DNA from 2 places in the uncultured Propionibacterium sp. genome. Region 2 is predicted to be linked to the other one. Evidence: predicted binding sites of a transcription regulator. Region 2 holds the regulator's gene; the other holds the start of a gene.
What was found. Region 2 encodes LexA, which represses DNA repair genes until DNA is damaged. Its sites were predicted from a motif close to TCGAACANNTGTTCGA; they were not measured.
Positions count from the first base shown of each region.

Region 1: a site for LexA is predicted at 1,604-1,619, ahead of recA (recombinase RecA). Genes of this name have one in related genera too.

Region 1 covers NZ_CAUTOU010000090.1:469-6,211, forward strand. The annotation lists gene R2N01_RS10675 (regulatory protein RecX) at 1-407, opposite strand, end outside; gene recA (recombinase RecA) at 404-1,471, opposite strand; gene R2N01_RS10685 (DUF3046 domain-containing protein) at 1,696-1,890, shown strand; partial or broken gene R2N01_RS10690 (DEAD/DEAH box helicase) at 1,944-5,743, shown strand, end outside.
Region 2 covers NZ_CAUTOU010000012.1:14,174-38,030, reverse strand. The annotation lists gene miaB (tRNA (N6-isopentenyl adenosine(37)-C2)-methylthiotransferase MiaB) at 62-1,558, shown strand; gene miaA (tRNA (adenosine(37)-N6)-dimethylallyltransferase MiaA) at 1,555-2,487, shown strand; gene dapF (diaminopimelate epimerase) at 2,552-3,415, shown strand; gene hflX (GTPase HflX) at 3,461-4,933, shown strand; gene R2N01_RS03990 (ATP-dependent DNA helicase) at 4,995-6,947, shown strand; gene lexA (transcriptional repressor LexA) at 6,974-7,801, opposite strand; gene R2N01_RS03980 (hypothetical protein) at 8,147-8,740, shown strand; gene R2N01_RS03975 (hypothetical protein) at 8,756-9,094, shown strand; gene nrdR (transcriptional regulator NrdR) at 9,287-9,802, shown strand; gene R2N01_RS03965 (vitamin B12-dependent ribonucleotide reductase) at 9,902-12,778, shown strand; gene R2N01_RS03960 (DUF6363 domain-containing protein) at 12,884-13,798, opposite strand; gene glpA (anaerobic glycerol-3-phosphate dehydrogenase subunit GlpA) at 14,032-15,684, shown strand; gene glpB (glycerol-3-phosphate dehydrogenase subunit GlpB) at 15,681-16,979, shown strand; gene R2N01_RS03945 (anaerobic glycerol-3-phosphate dehydrogenase subunit C) at 16,979-18,346, shown strand; gene R2N01_RS03940 (sugar-binding domain-containing protein) at 18,373-19,323, opposite strand; gene R2N01_RS03935 (AEC family transporter) at 19,432-20,385, shown strand; gene R2N01_RS03930 (phosphoketolase family protein) at 20,471-22,867, shown strand; gene hrpA (ATP-dependent RNA helicase HrpA) at 23,045-23,857, shown strand, end outside.

The DNA.
Region 1 (5,743 bases), on a different contig from region 2:
TTGACGCGCCTGGCGCGCAGCTCCTGCGCGATGGCGCTGGCGGAGAGCCCGCGGGAACGCCGGCGGGACTCGGCCCACATGGCAGCGAAGCGCTCGTCGTCGACCAGACCGACGGCCTCCAGTCGGTCGAGCACCTCGTCGGCGGCTCTCTGCTCGCAGCCCCGGCGTCTCACCAAGTAGTCGATGAGCTCGCCGCGCGAGCACTCGCGCTGCTCCATGCGGCGAAGAGCGATCTCGCGGACGACCCCGATCGGGTCGGCGTCGGGGCCGCCGCCCTCCTCCACGCCGCCCTCGGGCCCCCAGGCCGAGGCCCCCTGGGCGCCTCCGGCGCTCCCGCCCGCACCGGAAGCGTTCCCCGGGGTCTTCCGGCGACGGCCGCCCCGGCGCCGGAGGGGCGCGTCACTCACTGGGCCCGGGCCTCGACCGGCTCACGCACCTCGCCCGTGGCCGGATCCACACCCTCGGGAACGTCCGGGTCGGGGATGAGTCCCAGCCCGACGCGGATCTTGGTGTCGATCTCGCCGGCGACCTCGGGGTGGGAGACCAGGAAGGCGCGGGCGTTCTCCTTGCCCTGGCCGAGCTGGTCGTCGCCGTAGGTGAACCAGGCACCCGCCTTGCGGATGATGCCGGCGTCCACCCCCATGTCGAGCAGGCTGCCCTCGCGGCTGATGCCCCTGCCGTAGAGGATGTCGAATTCGGCGCGCTTGAACGGCGGGGCGACCTTGTTCTTGACGATCTTGACGCGGGTGCGGTTGCCGACGACCTCGCCGCCGTCCTTGAGGGACTCGATGCGGCGCACGTCGAGGCGGACCGAGGAGTAGAACTTCAGCGCGCGGCCGCCGGTGGTGGTCTCGGGGTTGCCGAACATGACGCCTATCTTCTCGCGCAACTGGTTGATGAAGATCGCCGTCGTATTGGCGTTCTTGAGGGCCCCGGTCATCTTGCGGAGGGCCTGACTCATGAGCCGGGCCTGCAGGCCGACGTGGTTGTCGCCCATCTCGCCCTCGATCTCGGCGCGCGGCGTCAGGGCCGCAACGGAGTCGATGACGATGAGTTCGAGTGCGCCCGAGCGGACCAGGGTGTCCGCGATCTCCAGAGCCTGCTCGCCGTTGTCGGGCTGACTGACGAGCAGCGCGTCGGTGTCGACGCCCAGGGCGCGGGCGTAGGTGGGATCGAGGGCGTGCTCGGCGTCGATGAACGCGCAGATGCCGCCCTCCGCCTGGGCACTGGCGATCGCGTGCAGAGCGACCGTGGTCTTGCCGCTGGACTCGGGGCCGTAGATCTCGATGATTCGGCCACGGGGAAGTCCGCCGATGCCCAGCGCGATGTCGAGCGCCACCGACCCGGTGGGGATCGACTCCATCTGCCCGAAGGTCTGGTCGCCCAGGCGCATGACTGAGCCCTTGCCGTGGGCCTTCTCGATCTGCGCGAGTGCGGCCTCGAGCGCCTTCTGCCGATCTGCAACGGCCATGTCTGTTTCCTCTCCTCGCGTCGGGGTGCGCCGACGGGTTCTCTCTCGACGCCTTGACTGTAGGAACTGGGTCCGACAATTTTTCACCGGACCCGGACCCGTGGACAACCAGATCGCCCGCAGTCACTTTATGCGAACACCCGTTCGAACTCCAGCGTTCGGCCTCGCGTGTCGCGAACGGCCCGGCCCCCCGGGCCCGTTCGGTCCGGCGCTAGGCTGGCCGGGTGCGTGAAACCGAGTTCTGGCGCCGGATGGTGAGGCATCTGGGGCCCGACTACGCCCGCGTATGGGCCGACCAGACCGTGCTCGCCGATCTCGACAACCGCACCACCAGTGAGGCCCTGGCGGCCGGCGTCCCCTTCAAGACGGTCTGGCGCGCGGTGTGGGCCTTCCTCGAACTGCCCGACAACCAGAGATAGCCCCCGGCGGGCCTCGGGAGGATTTGTCGGTGCCGGACGCAAGACTTGTGCGCATGACAGCACCGGAGCGCACGCCGGGTGAGCCGCTGGAGGCCTTCGGGCCCGCCACGCGCACCTGGTTCGGCGACGTCTTCGACTCCCCCACGCCGGCCCAGACCGCCGCATGGGCCGCCATCGGTTCGGGCGCGCACGCGCTCGTCATCGCGCCCACCGGTTCCGGCAAGACGCTCGCCGCCTTCCTGCACGGTCTCGACCGCCTGTCGCGCGAGGCCTCGGCCCAGCAGGAGCTCGTCGCTCCCCCCGCCGGGGGCACGCCGGCCGGCGCACCGCGCGGGCCCTCCGCCCACCGCAGGGGCGTGCGGGTGCTGTACGTCTCCCCGTTGAAGGCCCTCGCCGTCGACGTCGAGCGCAATCTCGCCGCCCCCCTGCGCGGCATCGCGACCACGGCCGAGCGGCTCGGCCTTCCCGCCCCCGAGGTCTCGGTCGCGGTCCGATCGGGGGACACGCCCGCGGGAGAACGCAGGGCTCTGGCCGTCCACCCCCCGCAGATCCTCATCACCACGCCCGAATCGCTCTTCCTCATGCTGTCGAGCAGGGTGGCGGGTACCCTGCGCGATCTCGACACGGTGATCGTCGACGAGGTCCACTCGCTGGCCGGCACCAAGCGCGGTGCCCATCTGGCACTGAGCCTGGAGCGCCTGTCGGCGATGCAGCGCAGCGGTGACTTCCAGCGCATCGGCCTGTCGGCCACCGTCCGGCCCGCCGAGCGGGTCGCGCGGTTCCTGGGCGGCGACCGCCCGGTGCGGATCATCAACCCGCCGGCGACGAAGACCTGGGACCTGCGCGTCCAGGTGCCGGTCGAGGACATGACCCAGTTGCGCGTCGAGAAGCCCGCCGGCGAACAGACCGCCGGTGCGGTGCGCCGGTCGATGTGGCCCCCGATAGAGCGGCGGGTCCTCGACCTGGTGCGCGCGCACCGCTCCACCATCTGCTTCGTCAACTCGCGCCAGAGCGCCGAGCGCCTCACGGCCCACCTCAACGAACTGCACGCAGCCGACCTGGGCGTGCCCGACGAACCGGTCGAGCCCCCCGCCCAGGTGATGATCGCCTCGGCCGCGTCCAAGGGCATGGACGGCACCGATGCGCCGATCATCGCCTGCGCGCACCACGGCTCGGTCAGCAAGTCGCGCCGCGCCCAGATCGAGGACGATCTCAAGGCCGGGCGCTTGGCCTGCGTCGTGGCCACCGGCTCGCTGGAGCTGGGCATCGACATGGGCGCGGTCGACCTCGTCATCCAGGTGCAGGCTCCCCCGTCGGTCTCGAGCGGGCTGCAGCGCGTCGGCCGGGCGGGCCACCGGGTCGGGGCGGTCTCGCAGGGCGTGGTGTTCCCCACCTCGCGCGGCGACGTGCTGCACTGCACCGTCATCGCCGAGCGGATGGGCTCCGGACTGCTCGAGGAGACCCCCTTCCTGCGCAATCCGCTCGACGTGCTCGCCCAGCAGATCGTCTCGGCCTGCCTGCCGAAGGCGGCGGCGGTCGATGAGCTCTACGCCTTGGTGCGCAGGGCCCAGCCGTACGCCGACCTGCCCCGTTCGGCCTTCGAGTCGGTCCTCGACATGCTCTCGGGCCGGTATCCGAGCGAGGACTTCTCCGAGCTGCGCCCCCGCCTCCACTGGGACCGGGTGAACGGTTCGCTCGAGGCACGAGCCGGCGCCGGGCGCCTGGTCGCCACGAGCGGGGGCACGATCCCCGACCGCGGCCTGTTCGGCGTCTTCCTGGTCGGCACCGAGAACGCCTCGGGCAGGCACGAGCCGGGCCGCCGGGTCGGCGAGCTCGACGAGGAGATGGTCTACGAGTCCCGCGTGGGCGACGTCTTCACGCTCGGCACGACCAGCTGGCGCATCGAGGAGATCACGTCGGCGCAGGTCATCGTCACGCCCGCCCCCGGTCAGCCCGGCAGGCTCCCCTTCTGGCGCGGTGACTCGCAGGGGCGCCCCGCCGAGCTGGGCAGGGCGATCGGGGCGCGCGTCCGCGAGCTCTGCGCCGCGGAGCGCGCCGACGCCCTCGGGGCCCTGGAGGCCTCCGGGCTCGGACCGAACGCCCGCACCAACCTCATGGCCTACCTGGACGAGCAGCGCGAGGCCACCGGCGCCGTGCCTGACGACCGCACGATCGTCGTCGAGCGCTTCCGGGACGAGATCGGCGACTGGCGCATCTGCGTGCACAGCGCGCTGGGCATGAGCGTCCTGTCCCCATGGGCGCTGGCGATCCAGGCGGGGCTCGCCGACCGCTACGGCGTCGAGGCCCATGTGAACGCCACCAACGACGGCATCATCGTCCAGCTGCCCGACGCCGACACGGCGGCGCCCGACTCGTCCCTGCTGGTGGTCCCCGCCGAGGACGTCGAGTCCGTCGTCACCGAGCAGGTCTTCGGCTCGGCCCTGTTCGCGGCCCGGTTCCGCGAGTGCGCGGCCCGCGCCCTGCTGCTGCCCCGCCGCGGCCCCGGCCGGCGTTCGCCCCTGTGGCAGCAGCGCCACAAGGCCGCCCAACTGCTGGCCGTCGCCGCCGGCTACCGCGAGTTCCCGATCGTCGTCGAGGCGATGCGCGAGTGCCTGCAGGACGTCTTCGATCTGCCCGCGCTGGTACGGCTGATGGGCGACATCGCGGCGCGCCGGGTGCGCCTGGTCGACGTCGAGACGGCCCAGGCCTCGCCCTTCGCGCGTCACATGCTCTTCGGATACGTCGGCGAGTTCGTCTACGACACCGACCAGCCGCTGGTCGAGCGCCGTCTCGCCGCCCTCAGCCTCGACTCCGGCGTACTCGCCGAGCTCCTCGGGCGCGACGGCGCCGGCGAGCTCATCGACCACGAGGTCGCGACGGCCTACGAGGCCCAACTGCAATATCTGACCGACGACCTCAGGGCCGGGAGCGCAGAGCAGCTGTGGGAGCAGATCCGCATGGCCGGGCCGTTCACCGGCGCCGAGTGCGCGGCGCGCAGCCGGTCCGACCCGGGGCCGTGGATCGACGAGCTGGTCGGCGCGTACCGGCTGGCGCGGGTGCGGATCTGCGGCACGCCCATGTACTGCGTCGACACCGATGCGGGCCTGCTGCGCGACGGACTGGGCGTCCCGGTCCCCACCGGTATCGGCGCGGGCGAGGTGCGCGAGGAGGCCCGGGCGCTGGCCGATCTGGCCGTACGCTGGTCGCGGCGCCATGCCGTCGTGACGGCGGACTCGTTCGCCCGGCGCTACGGGCTCGCCGTGGCGGCCGCCGTCCAGACGATGGCACGCCTGACCGGCGACGGCACGCTGGTGGCCGGGAATTTCTTCCCCGCCGCCCCGGAGAGCGGGGACGCCCTGAGCGCGCTGACCGGCGACGGCCCGCAGTACATCCATCACAACGTCCTGACGGTGCTCAAGCGCCGTACCCTGGCCGGACTCCGCGCCCGGGTCGAGCCCGTCGAGCAGCGCCAGTTCGCCCGATTCCTCGACGCCTGGCAGCAGCTCCCGACCCCCGGCGAGCCGGCCGGGGATGACGCCGAGGCCGCCCAGCGGCTGCTCACCGCGGTCGACGCCCTGGCCGGCTACCGCATCCCGGCCTCGATGCTCGAAACCGCCGTCCTGCCCGCCCGCGTGCCCGGTTATCGTCCGGCTCTGCTCGATCAGCTGCTGGGCTCCGGCCAGGCGGTCTGGAGCGGCGCGGGCCCCATCGGCGCCAACGACGGCTGGGTTCGCCTGTGGCCCGCCGACCTGGCCCCCACCGAGTCCGGCGACCGCACCCGGCTGAGCGACCTGGCCGAACGCGTGCTCGCCCGCCTCGAGGCGGGCGGGGCCTGGCGCGGCGTCGACTTCGC
Region 2 (23,857 bases):
CGGATCGGGCGTCCGTCGCCGCACCGCCGCGGGCCCTGCCGCTGGGTACCATGGACCCGCCATGGACATCCCCGACACGACGACCGCCCAGCCCGGTGCCACCGGTGCGAGCCCGCGCACCTATCGGGTGATCACCTACGGCTGCCAGATGAACGCGCACGACTCGGAGCGCATCGCCGGTCTGCTCGACGAGGCCGGTTACGTGCGCGCGCCCGAGGACGGCGAGCTCGACGAGGCCGACGTCGTCGTCTTCAACACCTGCGCCGTCCGCAAGAACGCGGACAACAGGCTCTACGGCAATCTCGGCCACATGGCCCCCGTCAAGGCCCGTCATCCCGGCATGCAGATCGCCGTGGGCGGCTGCATGGCCCAGAAGGACCGCGACATCATCACCTCCAGGGCCCCCTGGGTCGATGTCGTCTTCGGCACCAACAACATCGGTTCGCTGCCGGCCCTGCTGGAGCGCTCGCGCATCGAGCGGGCCAGCCAGGTCGAGATCACCGAGGCCCTGCAGACCTTCCCGTCCGATCTGCCGACCCGCCGGGAGTCCGCCTACTCGGCGTGGGTGCCGATCAGCGTGGGCTGCAACAACACCTGCACCTTCTGCATCGTCCCCGCGCTGCGCGGCAGGGAGACCGACCGCCGGCCAGGTCAGGTCCTGGCCGAGGCCCGCATGCTCGTCGAGGCGGGCGTCCAGGAGATCACCCTGCTCGGTCAGAACGTGAACTCCTACGGCGTGCAGTTCGGCGACCGTGCCGCCTTCGCCAAGCTCCTGCGCTCGTGCGGGGGCATCGAGGGGCTGGAACGTGTGCGCTTCACCAGCCCGCACCCGGCCGCCTTCACCGATGACGTCATCGAGGCCATGGCCGTCACGCCGAACGTCATGCACCAGCTGCACATGCCCCTGCAGTCCGGCTCGGACCGGGTGCTCAGGCAGATGCGCCGCTCCTACCGGGCCAAGAGGTTCCTGGACATCCTGGAGCGCGTCCGCGCCGCCATGCCCGATGCCGCGATCAGCACCGACGTCATCGTCGGCTTCCCCGGCGAAACGGACGAGGACTTCGAGGACACCATGGACGTGGTGCGCCAGTCCCGCTTCACCAGCGCCTTCACCTTCCAGTACTCGGTGCGCCCCGGCACTCCGGCCGGCGCCCGCCCCGACCAGGTGCCGCGCGAGGTCGTCCAGGGGCGCTACGAGCGTCTGGCCGCCCTGCAGGAGGAGATCAGCTGGGACCAGAACAGGGCCTTCGAGGGGCGGACCGTCGAGGTCATGTTCGCCACCGGCGAGGGCCGCGAGGACGGCGAGCGCATGTCCGGTCGCGCCCGGGACAACAGGCTCGTCCACGTCGCCGTGCCCGCCGATCCGGCGCAGCGCCCCCGCCCCGGCGACATCGCCGAGGTCGAGGTCACCCGCGGCACGCCCCACTACCTGGTGGCCGATGCCCCCCTGCGCAGTCTGCGCCGCACCCGCGGCGGCGATGCCTGGGCAGCCCGCCACGATCCGCGCACCGAGCCGGTCGGCGTCCCCCTCGGCCTTCCGGCGATGCCGCGCGCATGAGCATTCCGCCGCTGGTCGTCATCGTCGGGCCGACCGCCTCGGGCAAGTCGGCCCTGGCCGTCGCCCTGGCGCGTCTGCTCACCGGCCGCGGGCACCCGGCAGAGATCGTCAACGCCGATTCCATGGCCCTCTACCGCGGCATGGACATCGGCACCGCGAAGCCGTCGCCGGCCGAGCGCGGCGGCATCGCGCACCACCTCATCGACGTGCTCGACGTGCGCGAGACCGGCACCGTCGCAGAATTCCAGGCCATGGCGCGCGAGCGGATCGTGGCCCTGCGCGGGGCCGGTGCCGTCCCCATCCTGGTCGGCGGGTCCTCGCTGTACACGCGTGCCGTCGTCGACGACTTCGAGTTCCCCGGCACGGATCCGCTGGTGCGCACCCGCTGGGAGGACGAGCTCGACAGGCTCGGCCCGGCCGGCCTGCACCGAGTGCTGGCCGCCAGATCGCCCGAGGCCGCCCGGGCGATCCCTCCGGGCAACGCCCGCCGCGTCGTCCGGGCCCTGGAGGTCGTCGAGCTGACCGGCCACTACAGCCCGCACCTGCCCGAGCCGCGCTATCTGCTCGAGAACGTCCACCAGTACGGTCTGGAGCTCGACCGAGAGCTCATGGACGAGCGCATCGCCGCCCGCGTCCGCGCCATGTTCGAGCAGGGCCTGGTCCAGGAGGTCCAGCACCTCGTCGACGACGGCCTGCGCGAGGGGACCACGGCCAGCCGGGCGCTCGGCTACCGGCAGGTGCTCGATCTGATCGAAGGACGCATCGATCGGGAGCAGGCCATCCGGGCAACCATCGACGGCACCAGGCGCTTCGCCCGCAAGCAGCTCGGCTGGTTCCGTCGTGACCCGCGCATCACCTGGCTGCGGGCCGGCACGCCCGGACTCGAGCAGGCGATCGCCACCGATCTGCCCGTGCCGGGCCGCCCCTGACCGGGCTGTCCACGATCGTCGATCGGAGGGCACCGGGCTGGATCACGGTGGGAGAATGAGCCTCATGGACACCTGGGGTTTCGCCAAGGGGCACGGCACGCGCAACGACTTCGTCCTGCTCAAGGACCGCACCGGCTCCGTGGCGCTGGGCCCCGAGCAGGTGCGCTTCCTGTGCGACCGCCACGGCGGCATCGGCGCCGACGGCGTCATCCGCGCCATCAAGGCCGCGCACGTGCCCGAGTGGGACGGCGACCCCGATCTGTGGTTCATGGACTACCGCAACGCCGACGGCTCGCTCGCCGAGATGTGCGGCAACGGCCTGCGCGTCTTCGGGCGCTTCCTCATGGAGGAGGACCTCGTCGACTCCAAGGACCTCGTCATCGCCACCCGTGCCGGCCTGCGCGGGGTGCGCGAGCTGCCCGACGGACGCATGTGCGCGCACATGGGCGCGGTCCGGGTCAGCCCCGAACCGACCTGGGTGAGCCACGACGGGCGCCGCTTCGAGGCCACCGCGGTCGACGTCGGCAATCCCCACGCGGTCGTCCTGCTGCCCGCCGACGCCGATCTGGCGTCCTTCGACCTGTCCCGTGCCCCGCGGTTCGACGAGGGCGTCTTCCCCGAGGGCGTCAACGTCGAGTTCGTCCACGTCGACGGCGAGCGCGATCTGTCGGTGCGCGTCTACGAGCGCGGCTCGGGCGAGACCCTCTCGTGCGGCACGGGCGTCGTCGCCGCCGCCGCCCGGGCCCGCGCCCGTGACGGGCTGATCGGGAACTATGCGGTCGCCGTGCCGGGGGGCCGCCTCGAGGTGGCCTTCGGCGAAGACCGGGCCGAGCTCATCGGGCTGGCCGTCATCGTCGCCCGCGGCGAGGTCCTCGTCCCCGATCCGCGCGCCCACCGGGACGCCCCGGCCGCCCCCGCTGAATCATGACCACACCGACCATCGTCACGGGCCCTGCGCCCGGCTGAGGCGACAATGACCCACGACGAGCAGTTCCCCGGCGCGAACGGGTACGACGGCGACCAGCAGGAGCTCGCGGACCGCGTGGCGCTCACCCGCGTGCCCGGCATGTCCACCGAGTTGCAGGACGAGAGCGAGGTCGAGTACCGCCGGCTGCGCCTGGAACGGGTCGTCCTGATCTCCGTGTGGACCACCGGATCGGCGTCCGAGGCCCGCAACGCCATGGCCGAGCTCAAGGCGCTCGCCGAGACCGCCGGATCCCAGGTGCTCGAGGGCCTCGTGCAGCGCCGCCCCCGCCCCGAGGCCGCCACCTACCTGGGCTCCGGCAAGGTCGGCGAGCTGCGCGAGGTCGTCGTCGCCACCGGCGCCGACACGGTCATCGCCGACGGTGAGCTGAGCCCGGCCCAGTTGAGGAATCTCGAGGACCTCGTAGGGGTCAAGGTCGTCGACCGAACCGCCCTCATCCTCGACATCTTCGCCCAGCACGCGCGCAGCGTCGAGGGCAAGACCCAGGTCGAGCTGGCCCAGCTCAACTACCTCAAGCAGCGCCTGCGCGGCTGGGGCGACTCGCTCTCCCGCCAGGTGGGCGGCCGTGCCGCCTCCGGCGTCGGCATCGGCGGGCGCGGGCCCGGCGAGACCAAGCTGGAGACCGACAGGCGCCGCATCGACTCGCGCATCGCGATCCTGCGTCGCAGGCTGCGCGGCATGGACTCCACGCGCGCCATCGGACGAGAGAGCCGCCGCCGCAATCGCATCCCCTCGGTGGCCATCGTCGGCTACACGAATGCCGGCAAGAGCTCGCTGCTCAACCGGCTCACCGGTGCCGGTGCGCTCGTCGAGGACGCCCTGTTCGCCACCCTCGACCCCACGACGCGCCGCTGCAGGACCGCCGACGGGCGCGTCTACACGATGACCGACACCGTCGGCTTCGTGCGGCACCTGCCCACCGACCTGGTCGAGGCCTTCCGCTCCACGCTCGAGGAGTCGGTGCAGGCCGATCTGCTCGTCCACGTCGTCGACGGCTCCGATCCCGACCCCGACGGCCAGATCCAGGCCGTCCGCGAGGTGCTCGACGACATCGGCACGGGGCAGCAGCCCGAGCTGCTCGTCGCCAACAAGACCGACGCGGCCGACTCGGACGTCCTCGCCCGGCTGAGAGCCGGGCACCCCGATGCCGTCTTCGTCAGTGCGCGCACCGGCGAGGGCGTCGACGAGCTGTGCGCCGCCGTCGAGTCGCGCCTGCCCGCGCCCCACGAGCGGGTCGACGTGCTCATCCCCTGGAACCGCGGTGATCTGGTCGACCGCATTCACCGTTACGGCGAGATCGAGTCCGACGAGTACCTCGAGAACGGCACCCGCCTCGTCGCCAGGGTCCACGCCGACCTGGCCCATGAGCTGGCCGGGTTCGTCCTGCAGGGGGGGCGGCGTGCGCCCGGGCCGCGGGGCGCCGACGGCGTAGACTGTGCCGGTGACCGAGCCTCTGCATGAGCGTGTCCTCGACGAGGCCGTCGGGGCCGTCGGGGGATCGACGCGCCCGGGCCAGCGCAGGATGGCCGGTGCCGTCGCGCGGGCGCTCGCCGAGGGCACCCAGCTGCTCGTCCAGGCCGGTACGGGCACCGGTAAGTCGCTCGGCTACCTGGCGCCCGCGCTCGTGCACGCCCAGGCCTCGGACGCCGGGGTCGTCGTAGCCACCGCCACCATCGCCCTGCAGAACCAGCTGGCCACCAAGGACGTGCCCGCCGCTGCACAGGCGGTCGCCGAGGTGACCGGGCGCCTGCCCGTCGCGGCCGTACTCAAGGGGCGCAGCAACTACGCGTGCCTGATGCGCTCGCGCGGCGGCGCGGCACCCGAGCAGTCCAGCCTGCTGACCGCCGACGCCCTGGCCGAGACCGCTCGCAACGGCGCCCAGGACGCCGAATCCGGGCTCGGCGCCGAGGTCGTCGCCCTGCGCTCCTGGGTCGAGGAGCAGGCCGAGGGGCACGGGCTCGCCGACCGCGATGACGCACCCGCCCACTCGGGGCGGGCATGGGCCCAGGTCTCCATCAGCTCGCGCGAGTGCCCCGGGGCGCGCTGCCCCTTCCACGACGAGTGCTTCGTTGAGATCTCCCGGGCCAGGGCACGCGCAGCGGACCTCGTGATCACCAACCACGCCCTGCTGGCCATCGATGCGATGGGCCAGAACGGCGTGCTGCCCGAGCACGACGCCGTCATCATCGACGAGGCCCACGAGCTCACCGACAGGGTCACCGGAGCCGCCGGCGAGGAGCTCGGTCCCCAGCGGGTCGAGCGCGTCTGCCGCCGGGGGGCCGACTGGCTCGACGACGAGACGGCCCTCGACCTCCTCGATGCGGCCGACGCCCTGCGCGGCGTGCTCGAGGACATCGATCCGGGCCGGGTCGGCCCGGCGAACAGCAGCCTCGTCGAGGCGGTAGGACGCGTTCGCGATGCCGCCCGCCGGGCGGCGGGCCAGCTGGGCCGGTCCGGCTCCGGGTCCCAGGCCGAGCCGGAGCGCAGCGCCGCCGCAGCGGCCGCCCGCGAGGTCTTCGAGACCGCTGAGCGCATGGCGGCCATGACCGACGCCGATGTCGTGTGGATCAGCGAGCGCGAGCACTCCGGGCGCTGGCTCAATGTCGCCCCGCTGTCGGTGGCCGGTCTGCTGCGCAGCGCGGTCCTGGCCCGGGCCACGACCGTCCTGACCAGCGCCACGCTCGCCCTCGGCGGCTCCTTCGAGGCCATGGCCGGGCGGGTCGGCCTGCGGGCGGCCGAGCGCCTCGGCGAGGACGAGAGGCCCGACCGCGGCGCATCGGAGGACGACCCGGGCGCCTGGCTGCCCTGGCGGGGCGTCGACGTCGGCTCGCCCTTCGACTATGCCAGGCAGGGCATCCTGTACGTCGCCGCGCACCTGGCCCGGCCCGGACGCGAGGGCATCGGCGGGGACGTGCTCGAGCAGGTCGCCGAGCTCGTCCGGGCCAGTGGGGGCCACGCGCTGGGGCTGTTCAGCTCCCAGCGCGCCGCGGAGGCGGCCACCCGGCACGTGCGCCTGGAACTGCCGAAGCTGTCCGTCCTGTGCCAGGGCGAGGCCCAGCTGCCGGAACTCACCCGGCGCTTCGCGGCGGAGTCCGAGACCAGTCTGTTCGGCACCATGTCGCTGTGGCAGGGCATCGACGTGCCCGGCGACGCCTGCCGCCTGGTCATCATCGACCGCATCCCGTTCCCGCGTCCCGACGACCCGCTCGTGCAGGCGCGTCAGCAGTCCGTCACGAAGGCCGGCGGCAACGGATTCATGCAGGTGGCCGCCTCGCATGCGGCCCTGCTGCTGGCACAGGGCGCCGGGCGCCTCATCAGGCGCAGCGGCGACAGGGGAGTGGTGGCCGTCCTGGACTCGCGCCTGGCGACGGCCCGTTACGGCTCGTACCTGCGCAGGTCGCTGCCGGACTTCTGGACGACGACGGACCTGGAGCGCACGGTCGGTGCGCTGCGCAGGCTCGACGGCTCGTCCTGAGCGGGACCTGCGCGTCCGTGGGGCGGTCAGATGCGGCGGAGGACCGCGACGACCTTGCCGATGATGGTGGCGCGGTCGCCGTCGATCGGATCGTAGTCCTCGTTGTGCGCCACCAGCCGGACATGGCCGTCGATACGGCGGAACTCCTTGACCGTGGCCTCGTCGTCGAGCATGGCGGCGACGAAGTCGCCGTTGTCCGCGGTGGGCTGCTGGCGGATGACGACGTAGTCGCCGTTGCAGATCGCGGCCCCGACCATCGAGTCGCCGTGCACCCGAAGCATGAAGACCGTGCCCGAGCCGACCAGGTCGCGCGGCAGGGGCATGGTCTGCTCGACCTGCTCGACAGCCAGGATCGGTGCGCCGGCGGCGATCGTGCCGACCAGGGGGACGTCGACGGCCTCGGGGAAGGCCTCGCCCAGGTCGGTGGGATCGACGAACTCCCCATCCGGTCGGCCGGACCGCGCCAGGACGACCTCGAGGGCGCGCGGGCGCCTGGGATCGCGGCGGAGGAAACCCTTGGCCTCGAGCACCTTGAGCTGATGGACGACGCTCGATGGGCTCGTCAGACCGACCGCCTCGCCCATCTCGCGGATGCTCGGCGGATAGCCGTGGGCGTCGACACTGGTGCGGATGAAGTCGAGGATGAGGCGCTGGCGCTGGGTGAGCGAGCCGGCGTCCGGGGCCCCGGCCGGCCGGCCGCCCTGGACGGGGGGCCCGGCGATCCGGCGCTTGACGCGGCTGGCCCGCAGCTCGGCGTCGACGCGCGCCCGACTGGGGCGCCCGGCCCTACGCGCAGCGCGTCCTGACGACTCGTGCGCAGCGCCCGCCGCCGGTGAGGAGCCCGTTGTGCCCATGGCGGCATGCTACGCCGGCTGGGCCCGCAATCAAACGACTGTTCGGTTCCGCGTGTCGGCCCCCGGCGTCCTGGGGCGGGGTGATCCATCGGTCCGGCCGCCCGGCCGGCTCCCCGGCGCTCCGGGCGGCCCGGAGAATTGTCGGCGGCGACTGCTTGACTCGGTCGTGCGCGAGGCCACCACGACCGGTTCGGGACGGATGAGCCTCGCTCCGTCTGGACATCTCGAACGGATGTACTATTCTGGTTCTCGAACACACGTTCGAGATCTTCTCGAGACTGTTCGCTGGCATCGGATGGACTCCGGGTCTTCCGCCCGGGCGAGTTCTTCGTACAGGAGGTTGACATGGCACGGGAGATCGACGCGGCCCGGTTCGAGGGGGCGATCCGGCTCGATCAGGCCGTCCTCGGCAAGAGCGGTGACGCCCGGAGCCCCGCCGTCCTGTCCGGAAGCGGCGCGCGTGCCGGTTCGCACGGGCCGGGGGCCCGTCCTGCTCAGCCCATCGTCCCCCGCCGTCCTGCTCAACCCGTCCCACCCGCGGTCCATCAGGGGTTCATCGGCCGTTCGCCGATCCCGGCCCGCCTGGGGGAGGGCGCTTGCCCGTGTGCGTCGTCCGGAGGGACGTCCCCGGGGCCGGTGCACGAGCCGGTCGATGACACCGAGCACGTCCAGGTGCTCAGTGCCGAGATGCTGGCGGCCGCCGTCGGCATCGCCCCGGCGTCGGACGGGGCTCGCGCTGCGGGTGAGCGTGCTCATCGGCGCACCCGTGCGGCCGCTCCCGCCCGGGGCTGGCGCCTGACCGAGCGCGGCATCGCCGTTGTCGTGACGTCCTTCGTCGCCGCGGTCGTCCTGGGGCTCGGCGGCGCGGTGCATTCGTTCCTCTCGATCTCGAATGCGCCCGTTGAGCGGAGTTCCAGTGCCGTCGCCCGGGGCGGCTAGGAGCGGCGATGATTCGTGGCGATCGTTGGCGACGGTGCTGTGCTCGCCGGTGACGATGGTGGAGGCGTTGACGCTCCAGAAGTCGGGGAACTCGACGCCCTTCTGCTCGAAGACGGTCTCGCCGGTCTTCCAGTTGGTCTGCACCACATCACGACGTTGCCAGGTGACCTCGTCGTAGGGATGCACACCAGCCGTGCTGAAGATGCGCTCGACCTTGAGACCGGCGGACTTGTCATCGCGGGCCTTGGTCGGTCCCGTCCGTCGGCGTTCCTCTGCTCAGCCGTCCTTACCGGCCGTGACGAGGGGCGTTGCGGGATCGGCCGGCCCGGGCCCCGGATCGACGGCCCCCGGTGAGAAGGTCGCCGGAGCCTGGTCCGGTGCTGGGTGTACTGTATCTGCATCATCCACATCTAGTAGTTACAAGCCTGTTGTTCGTCCACAGGTTGTGGTTCTTGTCCACAAGCTGCTCACAAGGTGTTGTGGGCGCGCGGTCCGGGACCGCGGGCGGGGCGGGCGGCGGCGCGACGAGTCGAGGGGAGCTGGGTCATGCACTGCCCGTACTGCCGCAACGACGACTCCCGCGTTCTCGACTCGCGTGTGGCCGAGGACGGCGCGAGCATCCGTCGGCGCCGTCAGTGCCCGGCCTGCGGGCGGCGCTTCACCACGATCGAGCAGATGCAGCTCGTCGTGGTGAAGAAGTCGGGCGTCGTCGAGCCATTCAACCGGGACAAGGTGATCAACGGAGTCCGCAAGGCGTGCAAGGGCAGGCCCGTCACCGAGGCCCAGCTGGCCAGGCTCGGCCAGCAGGTCGAGGAGTCGTTGCGGGCCGGCGGCATGGCCGAGATCCCGTCCGAGCAGGTCGGCGTGACGATCCTCGAACCACTGAGCAGGCTCGACGCCGTCGCCTACCTGCGTTTCGCCAGCGTCTACCAGCATTTTCAGTGCGTGGACGACTTCCTGGCCGAGATCGCCAAACTGCGGGAGGCGGAGCGGGAGCGGCGGACGGCTGAGCCCTCGGGTGCGCCGGGAGCCTCCTCGTCAGGGGGTTCCGTGCGCTCCTGAACCAGGACAACCGAATAGTTACGTGTAGTTACGTGTGAGGACACAAACCATGTCGGGCGCAGATCGCCCGAGCCCCGTATGGAGAGGGAACAGGGAACGATGACACAGACTGTGGCCACGACCAAGGCCCGCGATGACAAGTCCGCCGGTCTCAAGGTCGAGCGCATCTTCAGCACGGCTGGTGTGCATCCCTACGACGAGGTCACCTGGCAACGTCGTGATGTGGTGCAGACCAACTGGAAGACCGGCGAGACCGTCTTCGAGCAGAAGGGCGTCGAGTTCCCCGACTTCTGGAGCGTCAACGCCTCCACCATCGTCACCACCAAGTACTTCCGCGGCGCCGTCGGCACCGACAGTCGCGAGTCGAGCCTGCGCCAACTCATCGACCGCGTGGTGAGGAGGTACTCCTCGACCGGCTACGAGGAGGGCTATTTCGCCTCCGAGGCCGACGCCCAGGTCTTCGCCGAGGAGCTCACCTGGATGCTTCTGCACCAGTACTTCGCCTTCAACTCCCCGGTGTGGTTCAACGTCGGCACCCCGAGCTCTCAGCAGGTCAGCGCCTGCTTCATCCTCTCCGTCGACGACTCCATGGAGTCGATCCTGAACTGGTACCGCGAGGAGGGCATGATCTTCAAGGGCGGCTCGGGGGCCGGTCTGAATCTCTCGCGCATCCGCTCCTCGAAGGAGCTCCTGCGCTCCAGCGGCGGTACCGCATCCGGCCCCGTCAGCTTCATGCGCGGCGCCGACGCCTCGGCCGGCACCATCAAGTCCGGTGGTGCCACCCGGCGCGCGGCCAAGATGGTCGTCCTCGACGTCGACCACCCCGACATCGAGGAATTCGTGGAGACCAAGGCTCGGGAGGAGGACAAGATCCGCGCCCTGCGCGATGCCGGTTTCGACATGGACCTGGGCGGCGCCGACATCACCTCTGTGCAGTACCAGAACGCCAACAACTCGGTGCGCGTCTCCGACGAGTTCATGAGGGCCGTCGAGGCCGGCGCGGAGTTCGGTCTGCGCGCGCGCACCACCGGCGAGATCGTCGAGCGGGTCGACGCCCGCGAGCTCTTCGGCAAGATCGCCCAGGCGGCCTGGGAGTGCGCCGATCCCGGCATCCAGTACGACGACACGATCAACGCCTGGCACACCGATCCCGCCTCGGGCCGGATCAACGCGTCCAACCCGTGCTCGGAATACATGAGCCTGGACGACTCCTCGTGCAATCTGGCCAGCCTCAATCTGCTCAAGTTCCTGCGCGAGGACGACACCTTCGACGCCGAGCTGTTCATCAGGGCCGTCGAGCTGGTCATCACCGCCATGGACATCTCGATCTGCTTCGCCGACTTCCCGACCGAGCCGATCGCCGAGACCACCCGCGCCTACCGTCAGCTGGGCATCGGCTACGCCAACCTGGGCGCCCTGCTCATGGCGCTCGGCAAGGGCTACGACTCCGGGGGCGGGCGCACCCTGGCCGCCGTCATCACCTCGCTGATGACCGGCGCCGCCTACCGCCGCAGTGCCGAGCTGGCAGCCGTCGTCGGCCCGTACAGCGGCTACGAGCCCAATGCCGAGGCCCACCGAGGCGTCATCGCCAAGCACGGTGCCGCCAACGAGGCCGTCAGGACCTTCGACGATCTCGACGGCGGAATCCACGAGGCCGCCACCGCCCAGTGGGCCGCCGCCGCCGAGCTCGGCGCCAAGAACGGCTACCGCAACGCCCAGGCCTCCGTACTGGCCCCGACCGGAACCATCGGCTTCATGATGGACTGCGACACCACCGGCATCGAGCCGGATTTCTCGCTGGTCAAGTTCAAGAAGCTCGTCGGCGGATCGTCGATGCAGATCGTCAACGGAACCGTCTCGCGCGCCCTGAAGAACCTCGGCTACGACAAGCCGGCCATCGCCCAGATCGTCGACTACGTCGCCGCCAACGGGAACGTCGTGGGTGCTCCGGGCCTGGCCCAGGAGCACTACGAGGTCTTCGACACCGCCATGGGCGTGCGCGCCATCCCGCCGATGGGCCACGTGCGGATGATGGCCGCCGTGCAGCCCTTCATCTCGGGGGCCATCTCCAAGACGGTGAACATGCCGGAGAGCGCCACCGTCGAGGACATCGCCGACGTCTACATGCAGGGCTGGAAGCTCGGCCTGAAGGCGCTGGCCGTCTACCGCGACAACTGCAAGGTCGGCCAGCCGCTGAGCGCCGGCTCCGAGGGCAGGGACGACAACAGGAAGTCGGATGCCGTCGAGGCCCCCAAGCCAGAGGTGCGCATCGAGTACCGCCCGCGCCGCCGTCGCCTGCCCAAGAGCCGAGCCGGCCGCACCACCAGCTTCTCGGTGGCCGGCGCCGAGGGGTACATCACCACCGGCGCCTACGAGAACGGCAAGCTGGGCGAGATCTTCCTCAAGCTCGGCAAGCAGGGCTCCACGCTGGCCGGCGTCATGGACGCCTTCTCGATCGCCGTTTCGATCGGCCTGCAGTACGGCGTGCCGCTGGAGGGCTTCGTCCAGAAGTTCACCAACCTGAAGTTCGAACCCGCCGGCATGACCGACGACCCGGACGTGCGCATCGCCCAGTCGATCCTCGACTACGTCTTCCGCCGCCTGGCCCTGGACTACCTCGACTTCGACGAGCGCGCTGAGCTCGGCATCTACACCGCCGCCGAGCGCGCCCACTACGTGGAGACGGGTTCCTACCTCTCCGAGGAGGAGGAGGCCGAGCTGCCCGAGAGCGAACTGCTCAAGAACGACGCCGGCGATGACATCGAGGTGGGGGCCGGCGGTGCCCGCCAGCCCAGTCTCATCGAGGCCCCGTCCGGCACCGAGCCCGCCGCCCCCCACACCACTACCGAGATGATGGAGAAGATCACGGGCACCGCATTCGACGCCCCGCTGTGCATGATCTGCGGTACGAAGATGCGCCCCAGCGGCTCCTGCTACGTCTGCGAGGGCTGCGGCTCGACCAGCGGCTGCAGCTGATCGGGTCGGTACCGGGCGCAGAGGAGCCGGCCGGGGGCCGTCTCCCTGGCCGGCCCCCGGCATCCGGGCGGGTCCTGGCGGGCAGGACCCGCCCGGATGCCGGGGCTACAGCCCCAGGAACTCCTTGATCGCCGGCAACTCGCGGCGCGCCTGCTCCAGACCGGCGGCGTAGCTGGCGGTCAATCTGGCCAGGTCGCGTTCGCCGTTGCCGACCGGCATGGCGTCGGGAACGAACAGATAGGCCTTGCCCGCGGCCTCGAGCTCGAAGAGCTCCCGCCGGGTCGCGTTGTAGCCCTCGTGGCGGTGCATGAGGGCGTCGACCACCGCCGGACGCCTGCGGAACACCGTCCGGTAGAGGACCGACTGGCCGCGGGTGGGAGCTGGCTTCACGTAGCCGCGCTCGCGGGTGAGCGCCACCAGGAACTTGTCGAAGCCGGCGGCCTGGGCGCGGTCGAGCCCGATGCCGCCGTCGGGCCCGAGGGCGCCGTCCACGTAGTCCAGCCCCCCGATCGTGACGGTGGGCATGAGACCGGGCATCGTCGAGGAGGCCCGCACGCGCACCATCAGATCGTCCATGGTGCCGGTGTCGGCCTTCGTGAACCAGACCTGCTCGCCGGTGTCGCAGCGGAACGAGCCGAAGTTCGGCCGGGCCGGGTTGGCGCGGTAGGTTCCGAAGTCGAAGGGCAGCGCCTGGTCGGGCCCGCCGGTGCGCTGGTAGATGTACTCGGCGTTGAACCAGCCCTTGCCGCGCAGGAGCGTGACGAGCCCGCCGAAGTGCGGATCGGAGACTATGTCGGTGAAACTGGCCCGGGCCCGCTGCGGATCGCGCGCCATGTAGTTCGCCGTATTGCTGGAGCCGGCCGAGACGCCGGCGATCCAGTCGATGAAGATCTCGTTCTCGATCAGCTCGCCGACCAGAGCACTCGTATAGCTGGCCCGCATGCCGCCGCCCTCGAAGATGAGCGCGGCGTCGGTCACATTGCTGGCCGGTGCGGGGCCGGTGCCTCTGGGATCTGCCACCGGTCCATTCTCCCAGGACCTTGCGGCGGCGGCCCCGGACCGTCTGCCCGGTGGACCGCGCCGGCATGGGGCGGAGCGCACCGATCCAGGACGATGCACGGCCCGTGGCTGGGCATTGGTGCAATTACGGACCGGAGTCGTGCACAAATGGGTGCCCGGCACGGGACGACGACGGCCCGACGCCTAACCTGACGTTCGTAAGACGCGCCCACCGAAGCCGTTTGGAGGTTCGTATGGCTGACCTGACCGTTGACGTCGTCGTCGTCGGTGGCGGTGCGACTGGTGCGGGCATCGCCCGCGATGCCGCGATGCGCGGCTTGGCCGTGGCCCTCGTCGACCGGGCCGACCTGGCCCAGGGCACCACCGCCCGCTACCACGGCCTGCTCCACTCCGGCGGGCGCTACGTCGTCTCCGACCCCGAATCCGCGCGCGAGTGCGCCGACGAGAACAGGACCATCACCCGGATCCATGCGAACGCCGTCGAGCAGACCGGCGGCCTGTTCGTCGTCACCCCGGAGGACTCCGAGGAGTACTCCGACGGCTTCCTGGCCGCCGCCGCCAGGGCCCGTGTGCCCGCCGAGGAGATCACGGTCGCCCAGGCGCTCGCCCGCGAGCCACGCCTCAACCCCGGCGCGAAGCGCGCCTTCGTCGTGCTCGACGGCACCGTCGACGGCTGGGCCATGGTCTGGGGCGCTGCCGAGTCGGCCCGCGAGTACGGCGCCCACGTCCTGCCCTACCACGCGGTCACCGCCATCCACCGCGACGGTGACCGCGTCGCCGCGGTCACCGTCCGCGACGTCAAGGCCGGCGGCGAGAAGCGGATCGCCTGCCGGTTCGTCGTGAACGCCGGCGGCCCCTGGGCCGGCCGGATCGCGGCCATGGCCGGCTGCCACGACGTCGACGTCGTGCCCGGCCGCGGCATCATGATCGCGATGAACCACCGCCTGGTGAACACGGTCATCAACCGCTGCGTCAAGCCGGCCGACGGCGACATCCTCGTCCCGGTGCACACGGTGTCCATCATCGGCACCACCGACGTGAGGGCCGCCGACCCGGACAAGCTGCCCATTCCGCGCAAGGAGGTCCAGCAGATGCTCGACGCGGGCGAAGCGCTCGTGCCCGGTTTCCGCCGGGCCCGGGCCGTGCACGCCTGGGCCGGCGCCCGGCCGCTGGTCATGGACACCCGTGTCTCGGCTTCCGACACGCGCCACATGAGCCGCGGCATGTCGGTGCTCGACCACGAGAGCCGCGACGGCCTGAAGGGCATGCTCACCATCGCCGGCGGCAAGCTCACCACTTACCGCCTCATGGCCGAGCGCATCGTCGACATCATGTGCGGGCAGATGGGTGAGGACCGCCCCTGCCGCACCGCCGGCGAGGCCGTTCCCGCGGCCGACGACAAGCCGACCTACACCGTCACGCACCGCCTGGCCGACCGCGAGAAGGACCGGCGGGACGACCAGATCATCTGCGAGTGCGAGCTCATGAGCAGGACGATGTTCCTTGACCTGCTCAGGGACGATCCGGCCGCCACCCTCGACGACCTGCGTCGCCGCCTGCGCCTGGGCATGGGCCCCTGCCAGGGCGGTTTCTGCTCGACCCGTGCCGCCGGCCTGCTGTGCTCGACGGGCACGCGCAGCTCCGCGGAGGCCACCGCCGAGCTGCGCGGCTTCCTCAAGCACCGCTGGATCGGCCTGTGGCCCATCCTGGCCGGCGGCCAGTTGCGCCAGGCCGCCCTGGACGAGTGGATCGTCCGCGGCACCCTCGACATCGACCACGCCCCCGGCGCCGCCGACCCCGTCGAGCCCTACCCGGTCGGTACCGAGATCGATGAGCGCGACCGGGCCCGTGCCGCAGCCGGCGACAGGCAGGAGGTCCCGGCATGAGGGACGTCATCGTCGTCGGCGCCGGCCTGTCCGGCCTGGTCGCCTCGCTGCGGCTCCGCCGGGCCGGCCTGCACGTCGCGCTCGTCCACTTGGGCCGTGGCGGCCTGCAGCTGGGCCAGGGCACGATCGACGTGCTCGGCTACCGCCCTGACCGCGTAGTCCATCCGCTGGCCGAGCTGGGCGAGTTCTGCTCGCTGCAGGAACGCGGCGGCGGCCCGGCCCACCCGTACACCGTGCTGGGCGCTGACGGCATCCGCGTCGGCGTCGGCTACCTGCGCGAGCTCCTCGGCGCGGCCCTGGTCGGCGACGTCGAGACGAACACGGCACTGCCGACCGCCCTCGGCGGCCTGCGCCCGACCGCTCTGTACCCGGCCTCCATGGCGGCCGGCGCGGTCGGCCTCGACCCCGCCCGCCCCGGCGCGCTGCGCGCCGGAAGTTCCGTCGTGGTCGTCGGCATCGACCAGCTCAAGGACTTCTCCTGCGAGCTCGTCGCTCAGAACCTGGCGACCGTCGAGTTGCCCGGCGGCGGTCACCTCGCGACCCGCTGCGCTTCGATCAGCTTCCCCGGCCGCGGTACCGAGGCCGACTCGAATGCGGTCAACATCGCCCGCGCCATCGGGCGCACCGAACGCCGCAAGGTCTTCACGCGGGCGCTCGAACAGGTCGCCGGGCACGGCGAGACCATCGCCGTGCCGGGCGTCCTGGGACTGGGCGAGGAGACCTTCGAGGCCGTCGCCGCCGAGCTCGGCCAGCCGATCTTCGAGATCCCCCTGCCGCCGCCCTGCGTGGCCGGCATGCGCCTGAACGACAGGCTCACCGACATGGCCAAGGCGGCCCGCGTCGAGATGATCCTCGGTTCGCGCGTCATCGGCGCCCAGACCGGCGGCGAGGGGGTTCTGTCCCTGACCGTCGCCACCGCCGGCCACGACACGCACATGAGGGCCCGCGCCTTCCTGCTCGCCCCCGGCGGCTTCGAGTCCGGCGCCCTCGAACTCGACTCGTACGGCACGCTGCACGAGTCGGTCCTCGGGCTGCCCCTGGCGGTCCCCGACGGGGAGCTCCTCAACGACAGCTGGGCCGGCCAGCAGCCGGTCTTCAGGGCCGGTGTGGCCACCGATCCGGCGATGCGCGTCGTCGAGCCGATCACCGGCGGGCCCGTCCACGCCAACCTCTACGCGGCCGGCGGCGTCCTGGCCGGCGCCCAGCGCTGGGACGAGAAGTCCGGCGAGGGCGTCGCCCTGGCAAGCGCGGTGCGCGCCGCCGATTCGATCATCGAGCAGCTGAAGGAGTCCTGATGAGCACCAGCACCACTGCAACCGGGCGCGAGCAGGCGGCGGACGCACGATCCGACGAGTCCTTCCCGGTCTGGGACCACCTGAGGAAGGCCAGCCCGCGGCTCAACCACGACCCGAACAGCTACGAGGCCCAGCAGCTCAATCGCCTCTCCCTCGACCAGTGCGTCAAATGCACGATCTGCGAGACGCAGTGCCCGGTCGCCCGGGTCACCGAGATGTTCGCCGGCCCCAAGTTCGTCGGTCCGCAGGCCGAGCGCTTCCGCAACGGCGAATCGGTCGACCGCACCCTCGATTACTGCTCCAGCTGCGGCATCTGCACGTTGAACTGCCCGCAGGGCGTCAAGATCGCCGAGATCAACTCCATGGCGCGCGCCGTCATGAAGCAGGACCACATGCCGTTGCGCGACCGCCTGATCACCCAGACCGCCCTGGAGGGCCGTGTCCTGACGCCCGTCGCCCCCCTCGCCAACTGGGCGCTGAGGCGCAGGCCGCTGCGCGTGGCCGTCGAGAAGGTCGTCGGCGTCCACCGCGACGCCCCGATGCCGGTCGCCCAGTCCCGGTCGATCCGCGGCTGGCTCAAGCATCGCGAGGGCCCCATGGCCCGCCGTCCCGGTCAGCCGGACCGCGGCCCGGTGATCTTCTTCACCGGCTGCGCCGGCACCTACTTCGAGGTCGAGACCAGCAAGAAGACCATCGAGGTCCTGGAGCACCTCGGCTGCACCGTCATCGTCCCCTCGCAGGGCTGCTGCGGCCTGGCCAGCCAGTCGAACGGCCTGTTCGACCGGGCCCGCTCCTCGGTCGTCGAACTGGCCGGGGACCTGGCCGCCGGCGGCCAGGACGTCCCGGTCGTCTCGAGCTCCGGCTCCTGCGTCGGCATGCTCAAGCACGAGGCCCACGAGATCATGGGCGTCGAGGACCCCACGGTCATGGACATCGGCTCGCGCATGCGCGAGACCAGCGAGTTCCTCCTCGACCTGTACGACGCCGGCGAGCTGCCCACCGACTTCGAGCGCATCGAGATGACGATCCCGTACCACGCCCCCTGCCAGCTCAAGGGCCAGGGCATGGGCATGCCGGCCGTCCGCCTGATGGAGCTCGTGCCGGGCCTCACCGTTGTCGAGTCGGGCGAGAACTGCTGCGGCATCGCCGGCACCTACGGCCTGAAGAAGGAGAAGTTCGAGGTCGCCCAAGCCATCGGCAGGCCCCTCTTCGACAAGTTCAAGGACTCCGGCTCCGAGCTCGGCGCCTGCGACACCGAGACCTGCCGCTGGCAGATCCGCAAGGGCACCGGCATGCCGGTCGTCCATCCGATCCACGTGATCCACGCGGCCTACGGCCTGTCCGACATCCGCAGCCCCGAGGTCTGACCGGACCGGGGCCTGCCCCGCCGCCCTCACTCCGTCGTGAGCACTTGGCGCGCCGTCTGGTCGTCCACGATCAGATCGGTCATCACCTGCGCGCGCAGCGCGGCCAGCAGCGGTCTGGCCTTGGCCCGCCCCGAGACGACGCCGATGCGCCGCGGGATGCGCCGCAGCTGGGTGGGGGTCAGCCCGGAGGCGCGGGTGTTCATCTCGATGTCGGCCCAGGAACCGTTCTCGCGCAGCAGGACCGTGCACACGTCGCCGACGACGTGGTCGCGGGCCATCGCGGCACGGTCCTCCCCGTTGAAGTAGCCCGACTCGTAGACGTGGCTGGGCAGTCCGCCGACCAGCGAGCCGACGCCGAAGACGGCCAGCGAGCACTCTCTCTGGGCGTCTCGCACGCGCATGATCGAACGCTCGCGCCACATGGCGTCGCGGGTACTCGTGTAGTCGAAGAAGGCCGGCACGGGGAAGAGCACCGAGTGGGCGTTGAAGGCGCTGGCGAAGCGCGACGCGATGTTCGAGACGTAGTCGATGCCGGTCGTCGAGTCGTTGGCGGCGCCGTTGAGCTGGACCAGGGTGCAGCCCTTGAGCGGTTTGGCCAGCAGATGCGCGGCGACGGCGTCGATCGTCGTCCCCCAGGCGATGCCGAGGGTGGTGTGATCGCTCATCGCCTCGCCGATGGCGTTGGCGGCGACCTTGGCGACCCGGTCCAGACGGGCCACGTCCGACACGGACTCGCGCACGCTGACGACCTGGGCCCTCACCCCGAAACGGTCGGAGAACTCCTGCTCGACGTCGGAGGAGGCGTCGCGCGGATGGGTGAGGCTGATGCGGACGATACCGGTGTCGCGGGCCTGCTTGAGGCTGCGCGAGACGGTCGAGCGGGAGACGCCGAGCTGACGGGCGATGGCGTCCATCGACTCGCCCTGCACGTAGTAGAGCACTGCGGCCCTGTACATCTCGTCATCACGGTCCGACACCCCGTCCACCTTTCATCCGGTATCGCGGATCGGCAGAATCTTACGTTCCGGAACCGGCTCGGTTCATCCACGGGTGTGAGGGCCCGGCCCACGGCGTAGGCTCGGCCCGTGCTTGACGTGCTGAGCGGTTTCGCCACCATCTGGGCGGTGATCGGCGTCGGCGCAGCCGTGGCCCACCTGGGCGTCCTCGGCCAGGACGCCCAGCGACTGCTCAGCCGCTTCGCCTTCTTCATCGGCCTGCCGCCGCTCCTGTTCATGATGATGTCCAGAGCCGATCTGGGGCGCATCTTCAGCCTCAACGTCGTCGTCTCGATCGGCGCGATCCTCGTCTCGGCGGGCCTGTACCTGGGCTCGTGCCTGCTGCGCGCCCGGCTGGCCGGGCACGAACGGCCCGGCCTGGGCCACACGGTCATCGGGACCTTCTGCTCGGCCTACGTCAACGCCAACAACATGGGCGTGCCCATCGCCTCCTACGTGATGAAGGACACCGGCTGGGTGGCGCCGGTGCTCATGATCCAGGTCATCGTCCTGCAGCCGCTGGGGCTGAGCCTGCTCGACGCGGACGACGCCCGGCGCACCGGCGGGCGCACCCGCCTGCTGCACAACGCCTCGACGCCCTTCCGGAACCCGATGACGATCGGCGTCCTGCTCGGCCTGGCCGTCAACCTGCTCGGCCGGACCCCGCCGGCGCTTGTCGCCGACACCCTCGATCTGCTGGGCGGGGTCGCCGTGCCCAGCATGCTCGTGGCCTTCGGCATCTCGCTGCGGCTCGGCCCGCCGCCAGGGCGCGAGAACAGGGGGGAGACCCTCCTCATCTGCGCGCTCAAGCTCCTCGTCCAGCCGGTGTCCGCCTGGGTGCTCGCCCGCGTCCTCGGGCTGGACCTGGCGACGACCCTCGCCGTGGTGGTCATGGCGGGCCTGCCGACGGCTCAGAACGTCTTCGTGTTCAGCTCCCGCTACGGCACGAGCGTGTCCCTGGCCAGGGACGTCATCTTCATCACGACGGTCTGCTCGATTCCCGCGATCACCCTCTACGCGGCCCTGGTCCATGCGCTGGGCTGACCGGCGGCCGCTACCGGCGGCCGCTTCCCGGGACAAATCCTGACACATCCTCCCGCCCCGGCGGGGCCTGGCTACCTTGGGGTGCATGGATTCCGCTGCTCCCGAACTGACCATCGCCGACATGAGATCGGTCGACGCCTGGTGGCGCGCCTGCAACTACCTGGTCATCGGCCAGATCTACCTGCAGGAGAACCCCCTGCTCAAGCACGAGGTGCGCCCCGAGGACATCAAGCCGCGCCTGCTGGGGCACTGGGGCACCAGTGCCGGCCTGGGGTTCATCTACTCCCACGTCAACCGCCTGATCCGCTGCACCGACCAGGACTGCATCTACATCGCCGGCCCCGGTCACGGCGGCCCGGCCCTGGTGGCCGCCGGCTACCTGGAGGGTACCTACACCGAGACCTACCCGCGCATCACGCAGGACGAGGAGGGCATGCGGCGCCTGTTCCGCCAGTTCTCCGCCCCCGGCGGCATCCCCTCGCACGCCTCCGTCACGACCCCCGGCTCCATCCACGAGGGCGGCGAGCTCGGTTACGCCCTGTCGCACGCCTTCGGCGCCGTCTTCGACAACCCCGATCTGCTCGCCGTCGCCGTGGTCGGCGACGGCGAGGCCGAGACGGGCCCGCTGGAGGGCGGCTGGAAGGGCATCAGCTTCCTCAACCCCGAGCATGACGGCGCCGTCCTGCCGATCCTGCACCTCAACGGCGCCAAGATCGCCGGCCCAACCGTCCAGGCCCGTAAGGAACCGGCCGAGCTCCGGGCCCTGTACGGGGGCCACGGTTACGAGGTCGTCGAGGTCGGGGGCGACGACCTGCCGTGGATGCACGAGCGCTTCGCCGCCGCACTGAACCACTGCTACGGCCGCATCCGCCAGATCCAGGCCGAGGCCCGTTCCGGCCTCTGGGACGGCGCCCGCCCGCGCTGGCCGATGATCATCCTGCGCACCCCGAAGGGCTGGACCGGTCCCAGGCTGGTCGACGGCGAGCAGATCGAGGGCACCTGGCGCGCCCATCAGGTGCCGCTGAACGGAATCAGGGACGACGAGGAGCACCGCGCCCTGTTCGAGGAGTGGATGCGCTCCTACCGGATCGACGAGCTCTTCAACGCCGACGGCAGCCCCACCGAGCTGGTCCGCGCCAACAACCCCATCGGCGACAAGCGCATGAGTGCCACGCCGTACGCCAACGGCGGCAAGGGGCCGGTCGACCTGGACGTGCCGGACTACCGGGACTACGGGGTCGGGGTCACGGCGGCCACCCGTGGCGGTGAGCGCCTGGAGTCCACCCGCAAGCTGGGCGAGCTCATGCGCGACATCTACCGGAGGAACCCGACGGACTTCCGCCTGTTCTGCCCCGATGAGACCACCTCGAACCGTCTCGGAGCCGTCTTCGAGGCCAGCGAGCGCGCCTTCGCCGAGCGCACCGATCTGCTCGACGTGAAGCTCTCGAACAGCGGTCGAGTCATGGAGGTGCTCTCCGAGCACAACTGCCACGGCTGGCTCGACGGCTACACGCTGACCGGCCGCCACGGCCTGTTCGCCACCTACGAGGCCTTCTCGATGGTCTCGGCGTCCATGACGATGCAGCAGGCCAAGTGGCTCGAGGAGGCCTACCGCCTCGAGTGGCGTGAGAAGGTGCCGAGCACGAACATCCTGCTCAGCTCCACCTGCTGGCGCAACGACCACAACGGCTTCAGCCACCAGAGCCCCGAACTCCTCTCACTGGTGCTGAACATGCGCGGCACGGTGAGCCGAATCTACCTGCCGCCGGACGCGAACTGCCTGCTGGAGGTCAGCGACCACTGCTTCCGCTCGCATTCGTACATCAACCTGATCGTCCAGGACAAGCAGCCCCAGCCCCAGTGGCTGAGCATGGCGGAGGCCGTCGAGCACTGCACCCGCGGCTACGGCATCTGGGACTGGGCCGGCACCGATCAGCTGGGCGACGAGAAGCCCGACATCGTCCTGGCCTGCGCCGGCGACGTCGTGACGATGGAGGCCGTCGCCGCGGCCGAGATCCTCAAGGCCCGCCTGCCGCGGCTGAAGGTGCGCCTGGTCAACGTCGTCGACCTCATGTCGCTGTACCGTCCGAAGGACCACCCGCACGGCATGAGCTCGAAGGAGTTCACCGACACCTTCACCGACGACGTCGACGTGGTCTTCGCCTTCCACGGCTACCCGGGCGCCATCCACCAGCTCGTCCACGGCCGTCCCGACGCGGACCGCTTCCGCGCCCGCGGCTTCACCGAGCAGGGCACCACGACGACGCCCTTCGACATGGTCGTGCGCAACGGGGTGGACCGCTACCACCTGGTCATGGACGCCATCAACAACGCGACCACCAGCCCCGAGGGCAGCCACGAGCTGTACCAGTGGTGCGACTCGCAGCTGGCGCGTCACCACGAGTACATCGTGGAGCACCTCGAGGACATGCCCGAGATCCGCGACTGGCGGCTCGGCGCCGACGCCTCCGGCGCCCTCTGACCGACCCCACCAGGACCGAGGCCGGGGCGGCCCGCGAGGAGAGCGCCGGGGCCAGGCGGCGGGGCCGAGCAGCCGGGCGGGCCTGACCGCGGCAGGCGCTTGGGACGGCGGGGGCCATCCTCGCCCGCCCCCGGTCCGCCGCAGGGCGCCGCGCCGGCGGCCTATGCTTGACCCGACATGCCAGACACGCGCGAGAGCCCGGCCGGCGAGCCGCTCATCCAGTTCGATTCCAGCCTGCCGATCAGCGCCCATGCCGACGAGATCGCCGGGCTCATCAGGGACAACCAGGTCGTTGTCGTGGCCGGCGAGACCGGCTCGGGCAAGACCACCCAACTACCGAAGATCGCCCTGGCCCTGGGGCGGCGCCGTATCGGCCACACCCAGCCGCGGCGCATAGCGGCCCGCACCGTGGCCGAGCGCCTGGCCGACGAGATGGGCGTGCCGATCGGCGGCACCGTCGGCTACCAGGTGCGCTTCACCAGGGCGGCCACCCAGCAGACCCGCGTCAAGGTCATGACCGACGGCGTCATGCTCGCCGAGATCAACCACGACCGGCAGCTGCGCCGCTACGACACGATCATCATCGACGAGGCCCACGAGCGCAGCCTCAACATCGACTTCCTGCTCGGCTACCTCAAGCAGCTGCTGCCCGCCCGCCCCGACCTGAAGGTCGTCATCACCTCGGCGACGATCGACACCGTCCGCTTCGCCGAGCACTTCGCCGCGCCCGACGGCACGCCCGCCCCCGTCATCGAGGTCTCCGGGCGCACCTGGCCGGTCGAGGTCCGCTACCGGCCGCCGGCCGAGGCCGACGACCCCGACATGCCGGCCGCGGTCGTCCAGGCCGTGCGCGAGCTCGGGCCGGACGGCGACATCCTCGTCTTCCTGTCCGGCGAGCGCGAGATCGCCGAGGCCGCCGCCGCGCTGGACGGCGCCGGGCTCGTCCCCGGCGCCGAGGTGCTCCCACTGTTCTCGCGCCTGCCGTCGGCC